Regions from separate parts of the Heyndrickxia sp. NPDC080065 genome, predicted to be linked through region 2. Evidence: predicted binding sites of a transcription regulator. Region 2 holds the regulator's gene; each other region holds the start of a gene.

Region 1 (4,625 bases), on a different contig from region 2:
ATTCTTTTCCAATAGAATGTATTGCATTTTTTTCCGATTCCCTATACCATCATAGTAGCTATTGTTTATTTCTAGAAAGGATGATTGTTTATATGTCTAAAGTACAAATTAAAGTAAATGATAATGGATCCTATCGAATTACAGGCGATGTCGAGCTAATCGATCCGGAAGGAAATGTTTTCGAAACAAAGCCATCTTTTTCACTATGTCGCTGTGGCCTCTCCAATAAGAAACCATTTTGTGATGGATCACATAAAGGAAACTTTGAATCCGTCGTTCGTGTAAAGGAAGAAGAATAATCTGTTTAAATGTGAAATCCCGCGTCACAGAAACTATTCGTGAAATGCGGGATTTTATTTTGCCTTAGTTTTCCATAAATCGTATATCTACAATATTTTTTAATAAAATCGTATGAATCTCCTCAAATCGATCAACCATTTGAAGCTTTCCCTCTAATGGGTTGTAGTGTTGAATAACTCCCAAAACAAGCTCATGATGATGGTTGTGGTAATGAGTAACGGTTACCGTTTTTCCATACTCAATAGCCTCTGCCGCCATTTCATCCATAAGCTCAAGCTGTTGTTCATCTAGTTGCTTCTTCTGTTCATAGGTATCTTCCTTTGCCCAACCCCGAAGCATTTTCACATGCTCCGGCAGCATTAATGAATTCCATTTAATTCTACCGCGATCACGGATCATCTTGATCCCCTCCATTTTGATGATTATGCTTTATGCCCGCCTACTAATGCAGCGCGTTTTCTTGCAGTACCTGCTTCTGTATAGGAAATCGCTCTAAGCAGTGCACCCGCTCCATATCGGTCGCGAATCAGATCCACGACAAAGCCTAGCTCATGTTGTTTCACCCGATTTGGTTCAAATAAACTAAGCTGCAAGATGTTATCGTCTACAAGATTGGAGACAGCAATTGAAATTTGCCGAACGTTTTTTCCCGTATAATGAATATGAAATAGCTTTAAACAAACCTGATACAATTTCATCGTCACATTTGTCGGTTCATCAATCGTGTGTGAACGATAGAATCCCCCACCAAAGTCGGAATCACTATAACCAATACCTAAACTAATCGTTCTTCCTGCCTTCCCATGGGAACGAGTTCGGCGCGCTACTTCTTCACACATTTCTAATATGACATGTTTAATTTCATGTTCTTCTTTGTAATCACGCAATAAAATTTGGCTTTTTCCAAAGCTGACTTGCCCTTCCATAATGGGCGCACCCATTTCAGATAGATCGACACCCCAGGCATGATAATAAAGCTGATTTCCCATAATTCCAAAGGTTGATTCCAGTTTTTCTAAATCATACCGAGCGAGCTGTCCAACTGAAAAAATCCCCATACGATTCAATCGTTTCTCAAGACGTTTCCCAATTCCCCACATTTCTCTTAGGGGTGAAATCGGCCATAGCTTCCCGGGAACATCTTCATATGTCCATTCGGCAATTCCCTTCTTCTTTGCTTCAAGATCGAGGCATAGCTTAGCCATCAGCATATTAGGACCAATGCCGATTGCACATGGAAGCTGGAACTCCCGATTAAGCTCATCCTTGATTTGAGCGGCGATGGTATGGGCATCCCCCCAAAGGTGATCTGCTTTATCTATTTTAATAAAGCTTTCATCGACACTGTACACATGAATTGCTTCCTTTGGTACATATCGGTTAAACAAACGGGTAATTTCGGTTGCAATGCGCAAATATGTTGCCATTTTAGCCTCGACAATCTCAATGCGATCATCCTTTGGGATTTCAAATAATCGTGATCCTGTTTTAATCCCAAATTCCTTTTTTAACTTTGGAGAAGCCGCAAGAACAACACTTCCTTGCTGCTCCTTATTCCCTACGACCGCCAAGTAGCACTCTAACGGGTCATATCCTTCCATTACAGCTGAGCAGCTAGCATAAAAGCTTTTCATATCTACGCATAAAATCTTATGATGTGGCAATGTGCTGTAATCAACCGTCATGCTTTTCACCCTTTTTTAAAATGAATCATTTCCTCCTAACCAAAAACGAACTAACGTTCTTATTATATGTATTATTGTATGCGAATATACGTTCCTATTCAATCATCATTTTTTGGAAACTAGTGAAAAAAGTCCTGATGAAATACAATCATTCATGCCTAAAAAAGTATAATAATAAGGAAAAAGTTTGTAACAAAAGGGAGAACCTATGGATAAAAAATTTATTTTCAAGTTAATAAATCAATGTTTCAAACAATATCATTATGAAATGCAGACCTACGAAATCAACGAAGAAGATTATGAAGCATTATATAAGGAAATTTTGGAGGAAAAACAAAAGGATCCGGATACTGGATTGCATGATTTAGTTAATGATGTAGTTTACGCCTATTTAACGCAAAATTAATCACTTAATAGTAAAAAGCCTGCAAGTGCAGGCTTATTTTATGCGGATTTTTACATCTCCATGAATATAGGCTGGATAATCAGTGAGCTTTAGTGTAATCGGTTTTCTCGATACTGAATCGTTTATAGAATAAGGAAAACCTATTGTAGTACCACTTTTCGTGGAACCGCTCCACATGTATGATGATATTTCATGTAACTTCCCTGCGGAATCCGTATAACTGTTCTCAAACATTTGGTAATAAATTTCCTCGCTTAAATAAAAACCTAAATTATTCCCATATAATGCACCGGATTTTACTTTATATAATTTCCCATCCTTTGGTGCCTTAATAATTGTTTCTTTCGCGGGATCGACCACAACATTTACTTCGTCTCTATCCAATGCCCTAATCTTATTAAAAACTAAATAAAGCTTCTTCGGTTTTTCAAAGTAATTACTTTGTAAATAATAAGTTTTTTCGTTGTCACCCCAACGAGCAACTAATCCATTTTGAATTTTCGACCATTCCTCACCATGTTCATCGACAAGGCGAAGATCTTCTATATCAAAAATTTCCTTTGAATTTTGAGCAGGGAATTTCACGTTGATTCCAACCTTTGTTGGTGAAAACGTGACATGATCAATAAAAATTTGCTGATCCTCAACAGTAACAGTTTTTTGCATTTGAATCGTTTTTTTCTTGCTAATTTTACTTCGATCAATGGAAAAAGGGATTCTCCATTCTGAGGAAAAACCTGCTAATTTCATAACTAAAGTTAGCTTTTCATCGGAAATTGAGTTAGCAAAATCAACTGTATTTTCAACTAACTTTGTTCTACCTTTTTTCACTACGGCATCTTCATGACAACAAGAATAAGATATTTCGTTTAACTCTTCTCCATTTTCTTTCTCTAGATGGATACTTTTTGATGAAATAGGCTTCGAGGGCTTTTTATTTGTTTCAAAATAATAAAACATGACCATTTGCTCTTCATCGACAATAATCGAATCCAAGACTATTTTCATTCCTTCATGCTCATCTGATTGATTAATTTTTTGAACATATTCATTCCCGACTGCAGCCAATAATCCCTTATCATCGCGTATTAACTCAACAATAGACTCCATTCCTGGAATTTTAACAATATATGAAGCGAATGTGTCCGATACCCGAATAGAACCAAGAAAAAGAATAACTATAGCAGCTGCTGCAATCAGTGTTTTTATCCAAAAAGAACTGTGCTTTTTTTGTCGGTGTGCTTTCTGTATTCCGGTAAAAATTGCTTGATCTAATCGATTTTCTGGGATGGATATATCATCAAAATCCTTTTTCACACCTTGCAGCCTCTCTTCCTCCTTTTCAAACATGCTGTTCTCCTCCTTCCTCTTCTAATTGAAGCTTTAAACGTTGAAGACCTTTATAAAGCCAAGTTTTTACCGTTCCTTCAGGGTAATTTAAAAGACTCGCTATATCAGAAATTTTCATATCATGAAAGTATTTTAAAATGATCACGTTTCGTAACTTTTCATCCAATTGACCGATCGCCTCATGAAGCTCAGTATTCAAAATATCTTCTTTCCCGCCTGCAATAACCGACATATCTTCGTATTGAATGATTCGGTTACGCTTTTTCAGTTCATCATTACAATAATTGATTAAAATCCGAATTAACCATGTTGAAAAAAACTGTGGATTTTTCAATTTTTTAATCGATTTAAAGCTGCGACAGGACGTTTCTTGAATAGCTTCAAGAGCTGCATCTTCGTTTTTCATATAAGATACAGCGATCCTATAAAGCTGAGCTTTATGCTCCGATATTAATTGATAAAAGGCATTGGTATCGCCTTTTTGAGCTTTCTTAACTAGTGAAATATGATCCATCTCCTTCCCCCTTTCATGAATTAGACCTGTTACCCTTTCGAAAAGTTTTAGTTTTTAAAAAATTCATGCAAAAAAACCTCCCCTATCCACTTTTTTTAGGGAGGTCTGTTTTACTTCTTGTAAAAAGCTTTTCTTCCGATCCTTTCAACCATTCGGGGAAATAATGAATAAATGGTACTGCCAGCATTCATCCAATAAGGCGCATTGATTTCCCTTCGCTTTGTAAACATACATTCAACAATCTTCCTGGCTAATTTTTCAGGATTCAACATGAATTTTTCAATACTTTTAACATATGTCCCTGATTTATCGGCCATTTCAAAAAAATTCGTTGCAATTGGACCAGGGTTGACCGTAGTCAAAAAGACAT
Region 2 (4,625 bases):
GGGCAATGCTTTTTCGGTTCCAAATTGCTAGCTTCAAGCCGTTATGTAAATCAAAAAAAGCAACAGCACCATGCTCAAATTCTTTACCAACTATGCCTTCAGTATGTAGTTGTAAACCATCACGATAGAATTTCAATGATCTTTCTAAGTCGTCAACACCTATTGTAAGTACTGTGATTCTTGGTATCATAACATGTGGCACCTCCAGGGGTTATAAGTAGTGACTTTAGTATAACAGAACAACTTATTCAGATTATTAAAAAATTTATACTGATGGAAAAATAATAATTTAAAAATCTATTTTGTCATCTATACAAATGAAAAAGAAGTCTTGTGTAAAAAAGTAATATAAAATATTATTTAATACATATGCCCTTATAAAATCATACTAAAAACGAAATTTATTCTTGGGTAATTATTCAATAATATAGTTTAAGGGGGAGTCTATTTTATGTTAAATGATTTTAAAAAGTTCGCCTTAAAAGGCAATGTTATGGATTTAGCTATCGGGGTAATCATTGGAGCTGCATTTGGGAAGATTGTGTCTTCTTTAGTTGGAGATATTGTTATGCCGATTTTAGGTACACTTTTAGGAGGGTTTGATTTTACTGATCTTCATATTGCAAAAATTAAATATGGACAGTTTATTCAAAATGTCGTTGACTTTTTAATTATCTCCTTTTCAATCTTTTTATTTATTCGTTTCTTTGAACGTTTTAAGAAAAAAGAAGAGACAGTTGAACCAGAACCGACTTTATCAAATGAAGAAAAATTATTAGGGGAAATACGTGATCTTTTAAAAGAAAGAAACAACCTATCTGACAAAAATTGATATATGGTTACGTTAAAGTTGCTGAAGTCCAAAAAAACATCCATAATAATCGTTTCATACTTGAAAACGATTATTATGGATGTTTTTACAATTAATGCACCAACTGCCGATATAGCCCGATTACTTTCCCTAGAATTGTTACATTATTTAAAATAATAGGAGCCATTGTGGAATTTTCGGGTTGTAGACGGAAATAGTTTTTCTCTTTAAAAAATCTCTTTACTGTTGCTTCATCGTCCTCTGTCATAGCAACAACAATATCGCCATTTATAGCGGTTTGCTGTTGTCGAACAATAACATAGTCTCCATCTAAAATACCTGCCTCAATCATACTTTCACCGACAATTTCTAACATAAAAATGTTTTCGTCAGCAGGGGCAAGCTGTTCTGGAAGAGGAAAAAACTCTTCAATATTTTCGATAGCCGTAATAGGTAATCCTGCAGTTACTTTTCCGAGTAAAGGAACGTTTACAACATTTTGCTGAGGGATATTTTCTGAATCTAAGTCAAGTATTTCAATTGCACGTGGCTTAGTAGGATCTCTCCGTATTAATCCTTTAGTTTCTAAACGAGATAAGTGCCCATGTACGGTTGAACTTGATGCAAGACCAACTGCTTCTCCAATTTCACGAACTGATGGCGGATATCCTTTAGATTTAACTTCCTGTTTAATAAAATCCAGGATATCCTGTTGTCTTTTTGAAAGTTTTGTCATTATTTACACCCCGACTATTAAACTTTTCTTTAGCTTGATTCCATTATAGCATTATCTTTCCAACTATACAAACATAAGTTCGAAAAAAAGTGTTGACTTCAAACAAGTGTTCGCACTATAATAAAATCAATTAAACGAACATATATTCGAGGGTGATGAAAAATGCTTATTTTATGGAAAAAATATTCTTATGTTATTATGTTAATAGTTTTGTCATTATTCATAGGTTTATATACTTTGCTATCTACTAAGGATGAATCAAATTCTTATCAAGAAATAATCATAACTGAAGGACAATCACTATGGAAACTGGCCCAGATCTATTCGGAAGAGCATTCAATGAATTCTCAGGAATTTATAGATTGGGTATCAGAAAAAAATCATTTGAGAAATGATATTATTAAACCAGGTGAAAAGATTGTTATACCAGTAAAAGTAAAGAGTCAATTAAACGATAAAAATCAACTAGCATTAGATTTGGAGAAAAAATAAAGAATGAAAACAATTATATATTGCCGCGTTAGTACAAAAAAACATACGCAGGAAACCTCTTTAGAAAGACAGGAATCTGAATTATTAGAGATCGCTGATAAATGGAATTTGCAAGTGGTTGAAGTTATACTTGATCAAGCGAGCGGGTATCATCTAGATCGCCCTGGGGTATTGGGTATGCTAGATATTATTAAACGAGAGAAAATAGAGGCGGTTTTAGTTCAAGATGAAACAAGACTTGGAAGAGGAAATGCAAAAATAGCTCTTCTTCACTTTCTTTTTAAAGAAGGTGTGCAAGTGTACAGCATCTCTCACCAAGGGGAATTAGAACTATCAGAGTCCGATTCGATGGTGCTAAATATAGTAAGTATGGTCGAGGAATATCAACGAAAATTACATAATTTGAAGATTAAAAGAGGTATGAAAAGGGCTGTTGAAAAAGGGTTTAGGCCAGAAAATAACCTTAAAGATCACGGGAATGAGAGTGGACGTGAACGAAAAGAGCTGCCGATTGAAGAGATTATTAGATTAAGGGAAAATGAACTAACATTTTCAGAGATTGCCGCAACTCTAAGGGGATTTGGATATGATGTTTCAAAAGCTACTGTCCATAGAAGGTATCAAGAATATATTCGACAAGAAGAAGAGTAAATAGTCTTTTTTTCTTGATTACTCCTTTTAGATCTAGTATTATTACCCTAAATAAAATGGAATTAAGATATTGTAGTTCTACACAAAAAGGAGTAGCAGTATGCTTTCTAAAGATAAAATAGCAAGAATTAATGCCTTGTCAAAAAAGGCTAAAAATCAAGGATTAACTGAAGCTGAAGCAAAGGAACAATCTCGTCTTCGTCGGGAGTATTTGGAGAGTTTTCGTTCGTCTATGAAAAATACGATTGAAACAGTACGTGTTATAGATCCTAATGGGAATGATGTAACACCGCAAAAAGTACGTGAAGTTCAAGAGAAAAAAAGACTGCATTAAACGACAGGATTTACAACTAAAGGCTGATTATTCAGCCTTTTTATTATGTATTTGTTCATTTAGAATAGGATATTTGGCTAAAGAAAAAACTATACTTCAAAATAGTTGAGTTATAATATAAACATGTTTAATATTAAGGTGTGAAGTACTTTATGTATAGAGAGGATGTTTGTACATTGTTTGATAAAACAGATCAGTTAGCAGTTACAACTATACGTACACTATCTATTGATGCTATTGAAAAAGCAAATTCTGGTCATCCAGGACTGCCTATGGGAGCAGCACCAATGGCATATACACTTTGGACTAGAATTATGAATCATAATCCAAAAAACCCAGAATGGTTTAATAGAGATCGTTTTGTATTATCTGCAGGACATGGATCTATGCTTCTTTATAGCTTGCTCCATTTAGCTGGATATGGGTTGAGTATGGATGAAATAAAACAATTTCGTCAATGGGGCAGTAAAACACCAGGACACCCTGAATTTGGACACACAAAAGGTGTTGAAGCTACAACTGGTCCATTAGGTCAAGGGATTGCTATGGCAGTTGGTATGGCAATGGCTGAACGTCATATGGCAGGTGTTTATAATAAAGATAATTACGAAATAGTCAATCATAATACATATGCAGTTTGTGGTGATGGAGACCTTATGGAAGGTATTTCAAGCGAGGCTGCATCACTAGCTGCGCATTTAAAATTAGGTCGACTTGTTGTTTTATATGATTCAAATGATATCTCATTAGACGGTGACCTTGACAAATCATTCTCTGAAAGTGTAGAAGGCCGCTTTAAATCTTACGGTTGGCAGTACATTCGAGTAGAGGATGGAAATGACTTTGAATCTATTGCTAAAGCACTTGAAGAAGCAAAATCAGATGTTACACGTCCAACGATCATTGAAGTAAAAACTGTAATTGGCTATGGATCACCTAACAAATCTGGAAAGTCTGCTGTACACGGTGCACCACTAGGGGCAGATGAATTAAAATTAACAAAAGAATATTATAAATGGACATTTGAAGAAGATTTCCATGTTCCATCTGAAGTATATGATCGTTTTAATGAAAAAATTGTGGAACCAGGAATTAAAAAAGAACAAGAATGGCAAGAGCTTTTTGCAGGATATAAAGAAGCCTTTCCTGAATTAGCTGAACAATTAGATCGAGCAATCAAAGGGGAACTTCCAGAAAATTGGGATCAAGATATTCCTGTATATGAAGAAGGGAAAAGCTTGGCAAGCAGAGCTTCAAGTGGTGAAGTGTTAAATGCAATTGCTAAGCAAGTTCCAACATTCATTGGCGGATCTGCGGATCTTGCTGGATCAAATAATACGATGATTAAAGGTGAAAAAGATTTCACTCCTGACAACTATGAAGGACGTAATATTTGGTTTGGAGTTCGTGAGTTTGCAATGGGTGCAGCTATGAATGGAATGGCACTTCACGGAGGCTTGCAAGTTTACGGAGGTACGTTCTTTGTCTTTTCTGATTACTTGCGTCCTGCAATTCGTTTAGCAGCTCTTATGAATTTACCTGTAACATATGTTTTCACTCATGACAGTATTGCCGTTGGTGAGGATGGTCCAACACATGAA
Region 3 (4,625 bases), on a different contig from region 2:
ATATTATGAGTGCTTTACCTGCACCGGTGGGATACGCGGTTACATTTGTTATCTTTACAAAAATGGTTGGATTGGCACTTTCTGAAATCGAAAAATCAAATGATCGACAAATTACTTATACTTCAGCAGGTTTAGGTTTTTTAATTGGTGTTGGAGTCATGTTTCTTCCAGCAGAAGCAACAGTAGGTCTTCCAGTAGTAATTGCATCTATCATCAATAATGGACTGATTCTCGGAACAATCGCTGCAGTCATAACTGAGCAATATTTACGGTGGAGAAAGAAACAGATTCACTAGACTAAGGTTTGCAGTTATGCAGGCAATAAAGTACGATAATTATAGAATTTTATTTTGGACAGGAGGTTTTTTTATGCCAATTGAGAATCCTAGCAGAGATGAGATTGGAAAAATATTAAAAAAGGCAAAGAGAGTAGCTGTAGTAGGATTAAGTGCCAATCCAGAACGTACCTCCTATATGGTTTCAGAAGCGATGCAAAAGGCAGGTTATGAAATCATCCCTGTGAATCCATCTGTTGATGAAGTACTAGGGGCAAAAGCGGTAGCATCATTAAAAGATATCAAAGAGCATGTTGACATTGTCAATATCTTTAGACGATCTGAATACCTGCCAGAACTTGCGAAAGAATTTGCTGAAATGAATGCAGATGTATTTTGGGCACAGCTTGGCGTTGAAAATGAAGAAGCCTATCAGTACTTAAAAGAAAAAGGAAAGACCGTAATTATGAATCGCTGTATTAAAGTAGAGCATGCTTTAACAAAATAATCTTCTTTTTATCAGCAAGCGTATCATTTTTTACGCTTGCTTTTTTATCCTGTATGAACTAAAGCAAGCAAGACTTGCTATAACCTATTTCTAAAAAGAATTTGCTAAAAATAAATTTATCGTTAAAATAGTTGTTAGATGTTCGTTCGGAAAATGATATAATAAACTAAGAACATTTGTTTGTTTTTTATTAATGTAAAACAAATTTATTCGTCTTATGTACTTTTCAATAAAGGTATAAATAGAGAGAGCAGCGTTATTGAAAGGGGAATTTTTGTGGCAAAGAAACAAAACTTGATAGAATATAATGATGATGCAATACAGGTATTAGAGGGCCTTGAGGCTGTACGCAAACGTCCTGGGATGTACATTGGCTCAACTGATGCTCGCGGCTTACATCATCTAGTATATGAAATTGTAGATAACTCCGTTGATGAAGCATTGGCAGGAAACGGAGATCATATTATCGTTAAAATACATAAAGATAACAGTATTAGTGTTCAGGATAAAGGTCGTGGAATGCCAACGGGTATGCATAAATTAGGCAAGCCCACCACAGAAGTCATTTTCACAGTATTACATGCCGGCGGAAAATTCGGTCAAGGCGGATATAAAACGAGTGGTGGTTTGCATGGTGTTGGTGCTTCCGTCGTCAACGCTTTATCTGAATGGCTCGTCGTTACGATTAAACGTGATGGATTTGTGTACCAGCAAAAATTTAAGGATGGCGGTAAACCCGATACAACACTTGAAAAAATCGGTAAATCCAATCAAACAGGTACACTCATTCATTTTAAACCTGATCCAACTATTTTCAGCACAATTACTTACAATTACGATATTTTATGTGAACGTTTGAGAGAATCTGCTTTTTTACTAAAAGGGTTAAAAATTGAGATTATTGATGAAAGATTCGATCAAAAAGATGTATTTCATTATGAGAATGGAATAGAAGCCTTTGTAGAGTATTTAAATGAAGGCAAGGATGTCCTTCATCCCGTAGTATTCATTGAAGGAGAAGCAAGCAATATAGAAGTCGAATATGCCTTCCAATTTAACGATGGCTTTTCTGAGAACATGCTATCTTTTGTTAATAATGTTCGGACAAAAGATGGTGGTACCCATGAAGTAGGTGCCAAAAGCGCGATGACCCGAGTAATCAATGAATATGCACGTAAAGTAAATCTGTTAAAAGAAAGGGATAAGAATTTAGAAGGAACAGATATCCGTGAAGGACTATCAGCGATTGTTTCTGTTCGTATTCCTGAAGAATTGCTGCAATTTGAAGGACAAACAAAAGGAAAACTTGGTACGAGTGAAGCAAGATCCGCAGTAGATGCTGTGATTTCTGAACATCTAGCCTATTTCCTTGAGGAAAATCCCGAATCCAGTAACCTTTTAATTAAAAAGTCGATAAAGGCCGCACAAGCAAGGGAAGCGGCTCGCAAGGCACGTGAAGAAGCCCGAAGTGGAAAAAAACGAAAAAAATCAGAAAGCTTACTATCAGGAAAATTGACACCTGCACAATCTCGTAATCCACAGAAGAATGAACTTTATCTTGTGGAAGGTGATTCTGCAGGAGGCTCTGCTAAACAAGGACGAGATCGAAGGTTCCAAGCGGTACTTCCTCTTCGCGGTAAAGTAATTAACACAGAGAAAGCAAAACTTCAAGATATTTTTAAAAACGAAGAAATTAATACGATTATTCATACGATTGGTGCTGGTGTTGGCCCAGATTTTAATATAGATGATGTGAATTATGACAAAGTCATTATCATGACAGATGCAGATACAGATGGTGCGCATATTCAAGTTTTATTACTAACTTTCTTTTATCGATATATGAGGCCTCTTTTAGAAGCTAGTAAAGTATATATCGCTTTACCGCCGTTATATAAAGTAAGTAAAGGTACTGGAAAAAAAGAAGTAATTGAATATGCTTGGACAGATGACGAATTAAATGGTGTAACCAAAAAGGTTGGAAAAGGTTATATTCTGCAGCGCTATAAAGGTCTTGGTGAAATGAATGCGGATCAATTATGGGACACAACGATGAATCCGGAATCCAGAACATTAATACGTGTTCGAATTGATGATGCAGCTCGGGCAGAACGACGTGTAACGACATTAATGGGTGATAAAGTAGAACCAAGAAGAAAGTGGATAGAAAACAATGTCGCTTTTGGACTTGAAGAAGATCAAAGCATTTTAGAGAACGAAAACATATTAGTTGATGGAGGGGAAGAGGATTAATGTCAATGTTAGAGAAATTCCAAGATCTGCCCCTTGAAGAGGTTTTAGGTGATCGGTTCGGAAGATATAGTAAATATATAATTCAAGATCGTGCACTTCCCGATGCACGTGATGGTTTAAAGCCTGTGCAACGTCGTATATTATTTGCTATGCACGTAGAAGGAAACACAGCTGATAAAGGATTTCGAAAATCAGCAAAAACGGTCGGTAATGTAATCGGTAATTATCACCCTCATGGTGACACATCCGTTTATGATGCTATGGTTCGTATGAGTCAAGATTGGAAAGTAAGAAATGTTCTTGTTGAAATGCATGGGAATAACGGAAGTATTGATGGAGACCCTGCTGCTGCCATGCGTTACACAGAAGCTAGATTATCCGCAATAGCTTCTGAATTATTACAAGATATCGATAAGAATACTGTAGATTTTATCCCGAATTTTGATGATACATCAAAAGAACCGACTGTATTGCCAGCTAGATTTCCAAATCTTTTAATCAATGGTTCAACAGGAATTTCAGCTGGTTATGCAACCGATATTCCTCCTCATCATTTAGGTGAAATCATTGATGGGACTATTATGCGTATCGAAAAACCAGAATGCACTGTAGATGAACTAATGGAAGTTATTAAAGGACCTGATTTTCCTACAGGTGGAATCATACAAGGAATTGATGGCATTAAAAAAGCCTATGAATCAGGTAAAGGTAAAATGGTTGTCCGAGGAAAAACAGAAATCGAGGACATCCGTGGCGGCAGACAGCAAATCGTAATCACTGAAATCCCTTATGAAGTCAATAAAGCAAACATGGTTAAGAAGATTGATGAATTACGATTAGACCGTAAAGTTGAAGGAATATCAGAAGTTCGTGATGAAACCGACCGAACAGGGCTTCGTATCGTTATTGAATTAAAAAAAGAAGCAAACGCAGAAGGTGTCTTAAACTTCTTGTTTAAAAATACCGATTTACAAATTGCGTATAATTTTAACATGGTAGCGATACATAATCGCAGACCAAAACTAATGGGGCTCAGAGAACTATTAGATGCTTACATTGAACACCGTAAAGAAGTAGTAACCAATCGGACAAAATATGATCTGCAAAAAGCTCGTGAGCGTCAACATATTGTTGACGGACTAATGAAAGCATTATCGATTCTTGATGAGGTTATAGCGACTATTAGAGCATCAAAGGATAAACGAAATGCAAAGGATAACTTGATTGATAAATTTCAATTTACTGAAGCACAATCAGAAGCAATTGTTTCCTTGCAGTTATACCGTTTAACCAATACTGATATAACCGCTCTTCAAAAGGAAGCGGAGGAACTTAATCAAAAAATTGAAGAGCTTACTTCGATTTTGGACAGCGAGAAAAAACTATTCAGTGTAATAAAAAAAGAATTAAAAGAAATTAAAAAGAAATATGCGAATGACCGCAGAACGCTTATTGAAAATGAGATTGAAGAAATTAAAATCAATTTGGAAGTCATGATTCCGAACGAAGATGTTATGGTTACTGTTACTAAGGATGGCTATGTAAAACGTACAAGTCTCAGATCATATACAGCTTCAAATGGACAAGAC

What was found. Region 2 encodes LexA, which represses DNA repair genes until DNA is damaged. Its sites were predicted from a motif close to CGAACATATGTTCG; they were not measured.
Region 1: the regulator LexA is predicted to act here: its motif matches at 2,067-2,080, upstream of ACQKP0_RS07655 (DNA polymerase thumb domain-containing protein).
Region 3: the regulator LexA is predicted to act here: its motif matches at 953-966, upstream of parE (DNA topoisomerase IV subunit B).

What each region holds. Positions count from the first base shown of each region.
Region 1 is NZ_JBNNWS010000005.1:197,319-201,943, forward strand. Features, by position in the region: gene ACQKP0_RS07645 (CDGSH iron-sulfur domain-containing protein) at 93-299, shown strand; gene ACQKP0_RS07650 (YolD-like family protein) at 364-699, opposite strand; gene ACQKP0_RS07655 (DNA polymerase thumb domain-containing protein) at 723-1,985, opposite strand; gene ACQKP0_RS07660 (YqzH family protein) at 2,194-2,391, shown strand; gene ACQKP0_RS07665 (DUF4179 domain-containing protein) at 2,425-3,741, opposite strand; gene ACQKP0_RS07670 (sigma-70 family RNA polymerase sigma factor) at 3,734-4,255, opposite strand; gene ACQKP0_RS07675 (SDR family NAD(P)-dependent oxidoreductase) at 4,366-4,625, opposite strand, start outside.
Region 2 is NZ_JBNNWS010000004.1:62,707-67,331, reverse strand. Features, by position in the region: gene ACQKP0_RS05365 (VOC family protein) at 1-190, opposite strand, end outside; gene mscL (large-conductance mechanosensitive channel protein MscL) at 452-832, shown strand; gene lexA (transcriptional repressor LexA) at 924-1,547, opposite strand; gene yneA (cell division suppressor protein YneA) at 1,710-2,039, shown strand; gene ACQKP0_RS05345 (YneB family resolvase-like protein) at 2,043-2,690, shown strand; gene ACQKP0_RS05340 (DUF896 domain-containing protein) at 2,791-3,024, shown strand; gene tkt (transketolase) at 3,201-4,625, shown strand, end outside.
Region 3 is NZ_JBNNWS010000011.1:93,779-98,403, forward strand. Features, by position in the region: gene ACQKP0_RS14785 (purine/pyrimidine permease) at 1-296, shown strand, start outside; gene ACQKP0_RS14790 (CoA-binding protein) at 370-783, shown strand; gene parE (DNA topoisomerase IV subunit B) at 1,060-3,036, shown strand; gene parC (DNA topoisomerase IV subunit A) at 3,036-4,625, shown strand, end outside.